4 regions of the Geminicoccus sp. genome follow, and region 1 is predicted to be linked to each of the others. Evidence: riboswitches for the same ligand, from Rfam matches in the RefSeq annotation. Region 1 holds a riboswitch; each other region holds the start of a gene.
The links. A riboswitch is a leader RNA that binds a small molecule or an ion and turns the genes downstream of it on or off. The one in region 1 is predicted to bind thiamine pyrophosphate.

Region 1 (3,307 bases):
GACGGTCCCGATCTCATCCATGCTCGTGACGGACAGTCCGATGATCGCGTCGGGACCGGGGATGGCCCTGGCGGCAGGGGACGGCAGATCGTCCTGGCCGACATGCGCACCGTCAGCACCGGCCGCGAGCGCCACGTCGACCCGGTCGTTGACGATCAGGGGAACGCCCATCCCGGCGACCCGGGCCCGGATCGCACCGGCCAGTTCGATCAGGCGGCGCGCGCTGGAAGTCTTGTCCCTGAGCTGGAGGATCGTGGCTCCGCCACGAGCGGCGGCATCGGCGAGATCCGCAATGCGCGCCGGTGGCGTCGTGGCCGTGTCCAGCACGACATAAAGGCCAAGATCCACATGACGCCTCACGTGAGCTTCGCCCGCCCGATCAGCATCGTCCGGTCGATCCTGGCCAGACTGTCCAGGATGCTCACCTGCAGCGAGCCCGGCCCTTCGCTCTGGCCGCATACCAACTCCCCGGCGACCCCGAGGATGGTGCAGGCGGCAAGCGCCGCCAGGATGCGGTCTTCCTCGACAGCCAGACAGGCTGCGGTCAACGCGCTGAGCGTGCATCCGAGGCCGGTGACGCGGGTCATGCGTTCGTCGCCGTTGGCACAGGAAACAACCCGCTCGCCATCGGTTACGTGATCGACGGCCCCGGTGACGACCACGCAGGATCCCGTGGACAGAGCCAGCCCGCGGGCGGCATCGAGTGCCGCATCGCTGCCCGTGGTGCTGTCGACACCCTTGGTGGTGCCGGAACTGCCCACGAGCGCCATGATCTCCGAGCCATTGCCCCGGATGACCGCCGGCCGGTGGCGAATAAGGTTGTGGGCCGTCTCGGTGCGAAGGCGCGTGGCTCCCGCACCGACCGGGTCCAGGACCCAAGGCTTGCCCGCACCGTCCGCCTTGGCGACAGCAAGATGCATTGCTTCGATCCAGGGCCGGGACAAGGTGCCGATGTTCACGACCAGGGCGTCGGAGATCGCGACGAACTCCTCGACTTCCTCCGCGGCATGCACCATGGCCGGTGACGCGCCCACCGCCAGCAAGGCATTGGCCGTCGAGTTCATCACGACATAGTTGGTAATGTTGTGGACGAGCGGCCGGCGGCTTCTCAGCGCATCGAGCACCCGTCCCACGTCCTGGGACATCTTCCTTGGCCTCCCTTCGCTGGCATGACCCAGATCAGGTTCAACGGGTTTGATCTCAGTCCGCCGGTCACGACGAACACCCCTTGGCGGGCTTGAGGATGGTCCGATTGCGACCGATGTCAACCGCAGGCGAGCGCCCGCATTGTCAACCAGAAGGAAGCGTCCGCACGTGAACGTCCTGCTCTATCTTCATGACAGCGCCCTGCTCCACGACACGGGACCGGGCCATCCCGAGCGGCCGGCGCGCTACCGGGCGGTCGTCGAGGCGCTGGATCAGCTGGACGCCCCGTGGCTGCTTCGGCAGGAAGCCCCGGAGGCATCGATCGAGCAGGTGAAGCGCGTCCATGACGTTGCCTATGTCGACGCCCTCCTGGAGGCCCTGCCGGACCAGGGCCTCGTGCAGATCGACGCCGATACCATCGGCTCGCCCGGCAGCCGCGAGGCAGCCTTGCGCGCGGCCGGTGCTGCCGCCTCGGCGGTGGATGCGATCTTGTCCGGTCGGGCCAAGCGCGCCTTCTCGGCAATGCGGCCGCCTGGGCATCATGCCGAGAGCAACCGTGCGATGGGCTTCTGCCTGTTCAACAGCGTAGCCGTGGGCGCAGCCCAGGCTCGTACCGTGCATGGTGTCGGCAGGATCGCGATCGTCGACTTCGACGTCCACCATGGGAACGGCACCCAGGAGATCTTCTGGTCCGATCCGCAGACGCTTTACGTCTCGACGCACCAGTCACCACTCTACCCCGGCACGGGAGCCGACAACGAGCGAGGCGCACGCGACAACATCCTGAACATACCCTTGCGCTCGGGCACCGACGGTACGTTCTTCCGCAAGGTGGTGGCCGACCGCGTCATCCCGGTGCTCGACCGGTTCGCGCCGGAACTGCTGCTGATCTCGGCAGGGTTCGACGCGCATGAAGCCGACCCGCTTGCAAGCCTGCGCCTGACGGAGGAAGACTTCGCCTGGGTGACGAAGCAACTCGTCGCCGTGGCCGACCGTCATGCGCAGGGGCGGGTAGTATCGGTGCTGGAAGGCGGCTACGACGTCGACGCGCTCGGCCGGAGCGTCAAAGCCCATGTCTGCGCGCTCGCTGGCCAAGAGTGAGCGGAGGAAGAGCAGCCCTGTGACCGAAACGAACAAGCAGATGAGCTTCGAGGCTGCGCTCGGAGAACTGGAGAAGCTGGTTCAGGAGCTGGAGCGCGGCCAGCTGGACCTGGACGATGCGATCTCGGCCTATGAGCGCGGTACGGCACTCAAGGAGCTGTGCCGGCAGAAGCTGGCGGACGCGCAGATGCGGGTGGAGAAGCTGTCGGTGAACGCCGCTGGCGAGCCCCGCGTCGAACCCTTCGATCCCTCCCGCTGACGTCGGCCGTCCACCTTGCTCACCAGCTTTCTTCAGGATACGGCCGCCAGCGTGGAGGCGGAGATCGACCGGCTGCTTGGTTCGCCTGCGGATCACGCGGCGCCGAGGCTGGTCGAGGCCATGCGTTACGCGGCACTCGGCGGCGGCAAGCGGCTGCGGGCAGCACTCGTGCGAGCCGTGGCGGATGCCCTGGCCGGCGCTAGCCAGTCGAACTGGATGGCCACCGCTGCTGCGATCGAGGCCGTACATGCCTACTCGCTGATCCACGACGACCTGCCGGCCATGGACGACGCGTCCACGCGCCGTGGCCGCCCAGCCTGCCATCTCGCCTTCGATGAAGCGACCGCGGTTTTAGCCGGTGATGCTCTGCAGGCGGTTGCGTTCGAGTGGATTGCCGGGGACGCGCGGCTGCCGGAAATTGCCAGGCTGACGCTGATAGCGGGTCTGGCTCGGGCCGCCGGCGCTGCTGGCATGTGTGGCGGGCAGATGCTCGACCTGCAGGGCGAGGCGAACCCGCCGGATCTGGCAGGCCTGGAACAGATGGAGCGGCTCAAGACCGGCGCCATGATCGCCTTTGCCGCTGAAGCCGGTGCCGTCATCGCCGGTGCCGATGCGCCGGTCCGCCACCACGTCGTCGGCTGGGCGAGATGTCTGGGGCTCGCCTTCCAGATCAAGGACGACCTGCTGGATGTGGAAGGCGACGGCAGCGTGACAGGCAAGGATGCGGGGCTGGATGCCGTGCGCGGCAAGACTACATTCGTGAGTCTGATGGGTGTGAAAGCCGCGCGTGAACGGCTTGAT
Region 2 (3,307 bases), on a different contig from region 1:
AGCGAGGACTGGGCATTCGCGGGCGTGCCCTGCCGGATCTACCGGCCGGCCCGGTCGAGCGGCGCCTGCATCGTCTGGTTCCATGGCGGTGGGTGGGTGGTGGGCGATCTCGAGACGCATGACAGCGTCGTCGCGGATCTGGCCGATGGTGCCGGCTGCGTTGCCGTCGCGGTCGAATATCGCCTGGCGCCCGAGCACCCCTTCCCGGCAGCCTTCGACGACGCGCTGGCCGTGTTCCGGGCGGTGCGCGACGAAGCGTCGGGGCTGGGCATCGACCGGGAGCGGATCCTGCTGGCCGGCGACAGCGCAGGGGGCAACCTTGCCGCTGCCGTGACGCAGGCATTGCGGGATGCGGGCGAGCCGGGACCGGCAGGCCAACTGCTGGTCTACCCCGCGCTCTCCAGCGATCAGACGCTGCCATCGCGAATCGAGATGCATGATGCTCCCGGTCTGACCACGGTCGATATGCTGCACTATCTCGAGACCTATCTTGGGCGCACCGCTGACGAGAGCGACCGCGACGATCCGCGCCTGTTCCCGGGTGACGCGCCAGCACTGCCAGGCCTGCCGCCTGTGTTCATGACGGCTGCGGAGTACGACCCGCTCGCCTCCGACGTGTCGGCGTTTGCAGGCAGGTTGCGCTCCGCGCGCGTGCCGGTGGACGCGGTGGTCGAGGCCGGTCTGCCGCACGCCTGGCTGCGCGCGCGCCATCATGCGGCACCGGCCGCCGCTGCCTTCGAGCGACTGGTGACGGCGGCGCGACGGCTGGGCGCGGCCGGAACCGGCGAAACCGGCAGTACGTTCAGTGCCGGACAAGCCGGAGGACTCGACATGGCCGATATCACCTACGAGATCGTGCAGCACGATCATGGCTGGGCCTACAAGCTCGGTGACAGCTTTTCCGAGACCTACAATACCCACGACGAGGCCCGCCGCGCTGCGGAGGACGCGGCTGTCCGGCAGGAGCAGGCCGGCGACGACGAGGTCATCGAGTACCAGGATGCCGATGGGAAGTGGCATCAGGAGAAGGCGGGGGGCGGGGACCGGCCGACCACCCACGTGAAGGGGTGACCGAGACACGCCGATGGCCGCCGCTTGTCTTGGAGCGCGGCGGGCAGTAATGGGCGCGCATGTGACCCGCGGGGTGCCGGCCTTGCTGCCGGCTGAGACGCACGAGCGAACCCGAGGAACCTGATCCGGATCATGCCGGCGTAGGGAATGGGCAGCCGCCGCGACAGGACCGGCCATGCGCACCTTCCCTTCGTATGGAGGGAAGAATGAAGCGCAAGCTCGCCGCCACCGTCCTTGGTTCGATGACGATCATGTCCGGCGTCCAGGCCAAGCCGGTGCTCGACGTCTATACCTACTCGTCCTTCACCAGCGAATGGGGGCCCGGCCCCGAGCTTGAGAGGCGCTTCGAGGCGAGTTGCGGCTGTGACCTCGTCTGGACCTCCGTGGATGACGGCGTCGCCATCCTGTCCCGGCTGAAGCTCGAAGGAGCATCTTCCAAGGCGGACGTGGTGCTCGGGCTGGACAGCAGCCTGACAGCCGAAGCGAAGGATGGCGGCTTCGTGGCACCGCATGGCCAGGACCTGAGCGGGCTTACTTTGCCGGTAATGTATGACGATCCGTCGTTCGTTCCCTACGACTGGGGCTACTTTGCCTTCGTGTACGATCGCACCCGGTTGCCGAACCCGCCGAAGAGCCTGGCCGAACTGGCTGATGCCCCGCCCGATCTGACGGTCGTTATCCAAGATCCGCGGACGAGCACCCCAGGTCTGGGCCTGCTGCTCTGGGTGAAGGCCGTTCATGGCGAGGATGCCAGGGCCTACTGGGAGAAGCTGGCCCCGCACATCCTGACGGTGACGTCGGGATGGAGCGAGGCCTACGACCTGTTTTTGAAGGGCGAGGCGTCCATGGTCCTCAGCTACACGACCTCGCCCGCCTACCACATGGTTGCCGAGAGCAAGGACGACATCCAGGCGGCACCGTTCACGGACGGCCACTATCTGCAGGTCGAGGTGGCGGCCTTGGCGAAGAACGCCCAGGAGCCGGAGCTCGCCAAGCGCTTCCTGCAGTTCCTCCTCTCGTCGGACGCCCAGTCGATCCTGCCGACCACCAACTGGATGTATCCCGCCAAGTCGGACGGCGTGGAACTGCCCGAAGAGTTCAGCCGGCTGATCCAGCCGGGCAAGGCGCTCCTCACCAATGCCGAGACGGTGCGGGTCAACCGCGCTGCATGGGTGGACGAGTGGTTCGCCGCACTGGGACGCTGATCGGCAACGTCACCGCGCTTCTGGTCGGCCTCACGCTGTTCCTGCCGATCCTGGCGCTCCTGGCGACGGGACTGCAGGAGGCGGGACAGGGCGGACGATGGCTGGACGGGCGAACGCTCCTCACCCTTCGCTTCACCTTGGTGCAGGCTACCCTGTCGGCACTACTGGCGGTGCTGCCGGCGGTACTGGTTGCACGGGCCCTGGTGCGGCGCTCCTTTCCTGGTCGCGATCTGCTCGAGCGCTTGCTGGCCCTGCCGGTTCTGGTGCCTGCCCTTGTGGCAGGAAGCGCGCTGCTCGTGCTGTTCGGCCGGCGCGGTTGGGTCGCCGAGCTGTTCGGCATGCTCGGGATCCCCTGGCCGTCGATCTATGGCCTGACGGGCATCCTGATCGGCCACGTCTTCCTCAACTTGCCACTCGCGGTGCGCATCCTGGCTCCTGCCTGGCGCGCCGTGCCGGCGGAACAGTGGCGGCTGGCCCGACAGCTTGGCCTGGGGGATCTAGCCCGCTTCCGGCTGATCGAGTGGCCGGCCCTGGCGCCGCGCATCGCGCGTGCGCTCGGCATCGTATTCATGCTCTGCTTCACGAGCTTCGCCCTGCCGATGACGCTTGGTGGCGGGCCAGCCGGAACAACCATGGAGGTCGCGATCTACGAGGCGCTGAGGGTCGATGCGGACCTGGTGCGCGTGGCCGTGCTGGCGCTGCTGCAGATCGCGCTGTGCAGCGTGCTCGTTGGCATTGGGCTGGGCGTGCGGACCATCCGCAGTGGTGTGTCGACGGGAGCGCCACCGAAGCTGCGGGTCGAGGATGGTCTGCTCGCAAAAGCGCTGGATGGTCTCGTATTGGCAGCCGCCCTGCTGTTCCTCGGTGCGCCGCTGCTGGCCCTCCTGCTGGAGGCAGCGGGTGGGCCCTGGTGGAAGGTGCTGAGCGCGCCGATGTTCCTGGTGGCCCTGCGCAACAGCGTGGTGGTGGCGCTGGCGGCGGCACTGATCTCCCTGGTGGCGGGAAGCCTGCTCGTGCTGGGTGCGCGCGGC
Region 3 (3,307 bases), on a different contig from region 1:
TGGCGTGCAGCATCAGGTAGCCCAGGCCGCCCGACGAGCCGACCCATTCCCCGACGACGGCACCGATCGGTGCCACCGCGGCGGCCACCCGGAGACCTGATCCGAGGGCTGGCAGCGAAGCCGGAACGCGGATCTGCCGGAGCACAGCCAAAGGTGGTGCATCCATGACCCGCGCCAGTTCCAGCCAACCGCGCTCGGTGCGGCGCAGCCCGTCGAAGAAGGCGAGCGTCACGGGGAAGAAGATGATCAGGACCGCCATCGCGACCTTGGAGAGGAGGCCATAGCCCAGCCACAGCACGAGCAGCGGGGCCAGCGCGAACACGGGCAATGCTTGGCTGATCACCAGCACGGGAAGCAGCCACCGCCTCGCAGGTGCGGAACTCACCAGGACGAGGGCAGCCAGGGCGCCGATCAGGCTGCCGATGAGGAGGCCGAGCACGATCTCCAGGCCGGTCGTGGCGGCGTGCTCCGCCAGGAGGTGCAAGTTGCGCCAGCCGGCCAGCGCCACCGTGAGGGGACCCGGAAGAATGAAGGGCGGCACGCCGCTCAGCCAGACCACCAGTTGCCACGAACACAGCAGGCCAACAGCCGTCACAGCCGGACGGAACAGGCTCATTGGGTTTCTACCAGTTCGGCCGATGCCAGAAGTTCCTTCATGAGGTCTGACTGCAGGCGGATGGCGCCGGGATCTGCTGGATCGCGCGGCGTGGGACCGGATGGCTCGATCGGCCCGCGAAGCTTCGCGGGGTTGCCAGCCATCACCCAGATGCGGTGTCCCAGCCGGATGGCTTCCAGGGGATGATGCGTCACCAGCAGGACCGTGCGATCGGCCAGCAGCTCGGCCGCGAGATCCTGCAGGCGATGGCGGGTGACCGCATCCAGGGCCGAGAACGGTTCGTCCATCAGGACGACCGGCCGATGTTCGATCAGCGTGCGTGCCAGGGCGACGCGCTGCCGCATGCCGCCGGAGAAGACCAACGGCGACGCATCTCCCTTGCCGGCCAGCCCCACCCGCGCGAGGAGCGCATCGGCTTCGGCGGCCAGAACCTTCATGGCATCGCGCGATCTGCCGCGGAGCCGGTGGCCAAGGAGCACGTTGTCGCGCACGTTCAGCCAGGGCAGCAGCAGGTCCTGCTGGGCCATCAGCGCGATCTTGCCGACAAGGCGACCCGGGTCCGGACGAACAACGGCACCGGCTTCCAGACCGGCGATCAGGCGCAGCAGGCTGGTCTTGCCGACGCCGGACGGACCAAGCAGGCAGGTCCACTTGCCGGCCGGAAGCCGCAGCCGCAGGTCCTGGAATACAGGGCGTCCGCCATAGACGAGGTGGGGCACCTCCACCTCCACCTCGGGTCCAAGCAGGCGCGGCGGCTCCTCTGGGGAGCGGACAACGGGCGGTGCCTGGCTGATCTGCATGCTGTTCCCATCCCTTCGCCAGTGTGAACTGGATCAGGTTCGAAGGGTCGCCATGCTGCACGGATGTGCCGATGGCCTCTCAGCCCCTTGCCGGGACTCCCCTTGGATGGGTGGGTGATAGGTTCTCGTCCCCGGTTTGGGAACAGGCTTTGTCGGCCGGCTCAGCTTTTCGGGAAACGCTGGATCGGGGTGTCGCGGTGGACGTCGGCGGACAGGAGGATGCCGAAGCCCAGCAGGACGGTCAGCATGGCGGTGCCGCCATAGCTGATCATCGGCAGCGGAATGCCGACGACCGGGATCAAGCCCATCACCATCGACGTGTTGATCACGACGTAGACGGCGAAGTTCATGCTGAGCCCGATGATGACCAGCCGCGCGAACTGGCTGTGGGCCCGGGTCGCCGCGACGATGCCCAGGACCACGACCGCGAAGAACAGGAAGAGCGTGAAAGTGGCACCCACGAAGCCGGTTTCTTCGGCGAGCGTGGTGAAGGCGAAGTCCGTGTGCTTCTCGGGCAGGTAATTGAGCTGGGCCTGCGAGCCGTGCAGGTAGCCCTTGCCCCAAAGGCCGGCCGAACCCAACGCGATCTTCGACTGGATGATATGATAGCCGGAGCCCAGCGGGTCCTCTTCCGGGTTCAGGAAGGTAAGCACCCGCTGGCGCTGATAGTCATGCATCATCTCCCAGCCCACCGGCAGGGCCGCCAGGCCGATGGCGATCACCAGGGCGAACTTCCACCAGCGTACGCCTGCAGCGAAGAACAGGGTGCCGCCCACCGAGATCAAGGTGATGGCGGTGCCAAGGTCGGGCTGGAGCATCACGAGTGCTACCGGCACCGCCACCATCAGGAGGGGTGGGACCAGGAACAGCGGCCGCTTCACGTCGTCCAGCCAGCCGGCATGGAACCAGCGCGCCAGTCCCAGGATCAGGGCGATCTTCATGACCTCGGACGGCTGGAGCTGGATTGGGCCCAGATCGATCCAACGCTGGGCGCCCTTGGCGACGATTCCGGAGAGGTCGACTGCCAGGAGCAGCGCCACTCCCACCATGAACACCGGATAGGCGATCCTGAACCAGAAGCGCACGTCGATCATGGCCAGGACCAGCATGACGCAGATCCCGGCGGCAAGGCGCACGGCATGGCGGAAGGCCCAGGGTTCCGGTGAGCCGCCCGCGGCAGAATACAGGACCGCATAGCCGATGCCGCCGATCACGCAGAGCAGCGCGACGAGCAGCCAGTTGATCGACAGGATCTTCTCGCCCAGCGATAGGTCGGTCGCCCGCAGCCGTTCTTCCATGGCAGGTCCTCAGGCGGACTTGCCGTCCGGCGCCTGGACGGGCTGACCGTCCAGTTGCAGGACGCGGTCGAGGATGTCGCGCGCAATGGGTGCCGCCACGGCGGAGCCGCCCCCGCCATGCTCGACCACCACGGCCACCGCATAGCGGGGCTCCGTGAAGGGCGCGTAGCCCACGAACAAGGCATGGTCGCGCTGTTCCCAGGGGATGTCCTTGCGCTTGTAGGCGCCGGACAGCCGGTCGGCCTTGCTGATCCGGCGCACCTGGGAGGTACCCGTCTTGCCGCCCATCTGGACGCCCGGCGTGAGGAGGGCAGCGGCACGCGCGGTGCCCGCCGGACTGTTCACCACACGGTGCATGCCACCAAGGACGAGATCCAGATGCTCCTTGGCAACCCCTACCGGCTCGGCCATGGCACCACAGCAGGCCATATGGCGCGGGCCGCCACGGACCAGCCAAGGGCTGACCTTGTAGCCACCATTGCTCAGGCGGGCGGTCATGATGGCCAGTTGCAGCGGCGTGGCCAGCACATAGCCTTGCCCGATGCCGGAGATCAGGGTCTCGCCCTTGTGCCAGGGCTGCTTCAGCTTGGCCT
Region 4 (3,307 bases), on a different contig from region 1:
GGATCAAGTCGAAGTGCGGCGACCGGCAGGAATTCGTGATCGTCGGTTGGGTACCCTCCACCGCGGCGCCGCGAGCGATCGGCTCCCTCGTGCTTGCCTATTACGACGATGGGAAGCTGGTACATGCCGGGCGGGTGGGCACCGGCTTCGGCGGTGCCATGGCGCGGGAGCTCTGGGAGCGCTTGCGCTCCCTCGACGAGACCAAGATGCCGTTCAAGGAGCGGCCCGAGCGAAGCAGCCGGGACGTGCACTGGGTCAGCCCGCAACTGGTGGCGGAAGTGGAGTTCAGGGGCTGGACCGGCGATCTGCTGCTCCGGCACGCCTCCTTCCGCGGCCTGCGCGACGATAAACCGGCGACCGAGATCGTCCGCGAGGATCCCGCGCCGGCGAGAAAGGCTTCAGCCAAGGCTCTACCCAAGGCCCCGGCCGAGCCGAAACAGGCGAGGGTGAAGCTGACCCACCCGGACAGGGTCTACTGGCCGGAGGACGGCGTCACCAAGCAGGGCCTCGTCGACTACTATGCCGACATATGGAAGTGGATGGCGCCGCATGTGGTGGCGCGTCCGCTGTCGCTGATGCGCTGCCCCGATGGCGTGGGCCAGAAATGCTTCTTCCAGAAATCGCCCTGGCGCGGCATGAACCGGGCCGTGACCGTGCTCGACAATCCGGGCAATGGTGGTGACACGGTACTGACCATCCAGGACCTGGACGGGATGGTGGCCCTGGTGCAGGGCGGTGTCCTGGAGGTCCATCCATGGGGTGTCCGCATCGATGACCTGGATCATCCCGACCAGGTGACGTTCGACCTGGACCCCGGGGATGATGTGGATTGGGAACAGGTCAAACAGGCGGCGTTCGACGTTCGCGAGCGCCTGAAGGTGCAGGGGCTGGAAAGCTACCTGAAGACGACCGGTGGAAAGGGACTCCATGTGGTCGTGCCACTCAAGCCGTCGGCGGACTGGGAGCAGGCCAAGAACTTCGCCCATGAGCTTGCGGCGGCCATGACGAAGGACAGCCCCGCCTTGTACACCGCGACGATGACCAAGAAGTTGCGGGCCGGGCGGGTCTTCGTCGACTGGCTGCGCAACGGACGCGGATCCACGGCGGTTTGCGCCTACTCGACGCGCGCCCGTGCCGGTGCGCCGGTCTCCACGCCACTGGCCTGGGATGAACTGGATGTCGACGTCCGGGGTCCGCATTTCAACGTCAACAACGTGGCGAACCGTCTGGGCCACCTCGGTAGTGACCCTTGGACCGGCTTCTTCCGCACTGAGCAGACGCTGCCGGTGCAGAAGGCCAAGCGGGCTCACGCCCGAAAGTGAGGGGCCAGGCAGCCCAGGTGTTTGACTTCGGCCGCGATCGACATCACCTTCAGAGCACCTAGGGGAGCCCCGCGAGGGGGCTGAGAGGTCATCGGCACAGCCTGCTGTGCGGCATGACGACCCTTCGAACCTGATCCAGTTCATGCTGGCGTAGGGATGGGTGACCGCTGCAATCCGGCAGAGATCGACCTCCCGCCATCAGGCTGGGGAGCGTACCGATCGATGCATATCGTGGTCATGGGAGCAGGTGTCGCCGGTTTGACCGCAGCGCTTGCGCTGGCGGAACGCGGCCACGACGTCGATGTGCTCGAGCAGGGTCCTGGGCTCGGCCTTGCGTCCTGCTCCCGCTATGCCGGTGGAATGCTGGCTCCCTGGTGCGAGCGGGAAAGTGCCGAGCAGATCGTGGCCGACCTCGGCCAGGAGGCGCTTTCCTACTGGCCTCGTGTCCACCCGCAGACCGTCCAGCGAGGCAGCCTTGTCGTGGCTCCCAGGCGCGACGAGCGGGAGCTCGACCGGTTCGCGCGGCGCACCTCGCATTTCCGGCCGCTCTCAGGCACGGAACTCGGCGAACTCGAGCCAGATCTCGGCGGGCGCTTCGGCCGGGCCTTGTTCTTTCCCGATGAGGCGCATCTCGATCCTCGCCAGGCCCTGCAGTCGCTGGCTTCGCGCTTGCAGGAGCAGGGTGTGGTGATTCGGTTCGGGGTGGATGCACGCCAGCATCTGGCCGCAGCCGACCGGGTGATCGACTGCCGCGGCCTGGCAGCCCGAGACCATCTGGCGGACCTGCGGGGCGTCAGGGGCGAGATGCTGATCCTCCGCTGCCCCGAGATCTCCCTGCAGCGGCCCGTACGGCTCCTGCACCCCCGCTTCCCCTTGTACATCGTGCCCCGCGATGACGGGCACTTCATGGTGGGGGCCACCAGCATCGAGAGCGGCGACCGGACCCGCGTGACGGTGCGATCGGCCGTGGAACTCCTCAATGCCGCCTACACGCTGCATCCGGCGTTTGGAGAAGCAGAGATCGTCGAACTCGGTGCCGATGCACGCCCGGCCTTTCCCGACAACCTCCCGCGCGTCCGGCAGATCGGCCGAACCCTCTACCTGAACGGCCTCTACCGACACGGCTTTCTGCTCGCACCGGTCCTAGCTCGTGTAGCAGATGAACTAGTCTCGGAAGGCAAGCCTAATCAATATCTTGTGGATGAAGAAAGAGAGGTGGGATGAAGTTGATCGTGAACGGAGAGCCGGTCCAGACAGACCGGGTCGTGCTCGCCGATCTGCTGGAACAGCTGGGCTACGGGAACATTGTGGTCGCGACCGCCGTGAACGGCAGCTTCGTGCCCGTGCCACGTCGTAACGAGACGAGCCTAGAGGAGGGTGACAAGGTCGAGATTCTTGCACCCATGCAAGGAGGCTGAGCAATCATGGATGTTTATGGCACGAAGCTGACGTCACGACTCCTGCTGGGCACATCGCAGTATCCCTCGCCGGCCATCCTGGCGGAGGCCGTCCGGGCGGCTGGTGCCGAGGTGGTCACGGTTTCGCTGCGGCGCGAATCCGGGGCCGGGCGAGCCGGCCAGGGGTTCTGGTCGCTGATCCGCTCGCTCGACGTGAAGGTCCTGCCGAACACGGCCGGCTGCCATACCGTGAAGGAAGCCGTCGCCACCGCGCAGATGGCGCGCGAGGTCTTCGGCACGTCGTGGGTCAAGCTGGAGGTGATCGGGCATCACGATACGCTGCAGCCGGACGTGTTCGGGCTGGTGGAAGCGGCGCGGATCCTGTCGGAGGACGGCTTCCAGGTGTTTCCGTACACGACCGACGACCTGATCGTGGCGGAAAAGCTGCTGGAGGCCGGCTGCCAGGTTCTGATGCCCTGGGGAGCGCCGATCGGCTCGGGGCGGGGACTGAACAATCTGTTCGCCCTGCGCAGCATGCGGTCCCATTTTCCGGACATACCGCTGGTCGTGGACGCCGGCATCGGTCTG

Region 2: it holds a riboswitch for thiamine pyrophosphate, as region 1 does, so the genes downstream of both, thiB (thiamine ABC transporter substrate binding subunit) here and thiM (hydroxyethylthiazole kinase) in region 1, are expected to answer to the same signal.
Region 3: it holds a riboswitch for thiamine pyrophosphate, as region 1 does, so the genes downstream of both, VHL31_RS13305 (ABC transporter ATP-binding protein) here and thiM (hydroxyethylthiazole kinase) in region 1, are expected to answer to the same signal.
Region 4: it holds a riboswitch for thiamine pyrophosphate, as region 1 does, so the genes downstream of both, thiO (glycine oxidase ThiO) here and thiM (hydroxyethylthiazole kinase) in region 1, are expected to answer to the same signal.

What each region holds. Positions count from the first base shown of each region.
Region 1 is NZ_DATAGQ010000120.1:14,074-17,380, forward strand. Features, by position in the region: gene thiE (thiamine phosphate synthase) at 1-360, opposite strand, end outside; gene thiM (hydroxyethylthiazole kinase) at 357-1,145, opposite strand; TPP riboswitch at 1,140-1,239, opposite strand; gene VHL31_RS11105 (histone deacetylase family protein) at 1,315-2,247, shown strand; gene VHL31_RS11110 (exodeoxyribonuclease VII small subunit) at 2,267-2,506, shown strand; gene VHL31_RS11115 (farnesyl diphosphate synthase) at 2,522-3,307, shown strand, end outside.
Region 2 is NZ_DATAGQ010000213.1:3,464-6,770, forward strand. Features, by position in the region: gene VHL31_RS23640 (alpha/beta hydrolase) at 1-1,071, shown strand, start outside; TPP riboswitch at 1,131-1,236, shown strand; gene thiB (thiamine ABC transporter substrate binding subunit) at 1,278-2,276, shown strand; gene VHL31_RS23650 (ABC transporter permease subunit) at 2,252-3,307, shown strand, end outside.
Region 3 is NZ_DATAGQ010000137.1:21,281-24,587, forward strand. Features, by position in the region: gene VHL31_RS13300 (ABC transporter permease) at 1-616, opposite strand, end outside; gene VHL31_RS13305 (ABC transporter ATP-binding protein) at 613-1,416, opposite strand; TPP riboswitch at 1,410-1,529, opposite strand; gene rodA (rod shape-determining protein RodA) at 1,578-2,714, opposite strand; gene mrdA (penicillin-binding protein 2) at 2,724-3,307, opposite strand, start outside.
Region 4 is NZ_DATAGQ010000236.1:34,967-38,273, forward strand. Features, by position in the region: gene ligD (DNA ligase D) at 1-1,322, shown strand, start outside; TPP riboswitch at 1,373-1,497, shown strand; gene thiO (glycine oxidase ThiO) at 1,545-2,546, shown strand; gene thiS (sulfur carrier protein ThiS) at 2,543-2,740, shown strand; gene VHL31_RS25600 (thiazole synthase) at 2,747-3,307, shown strand, end outside.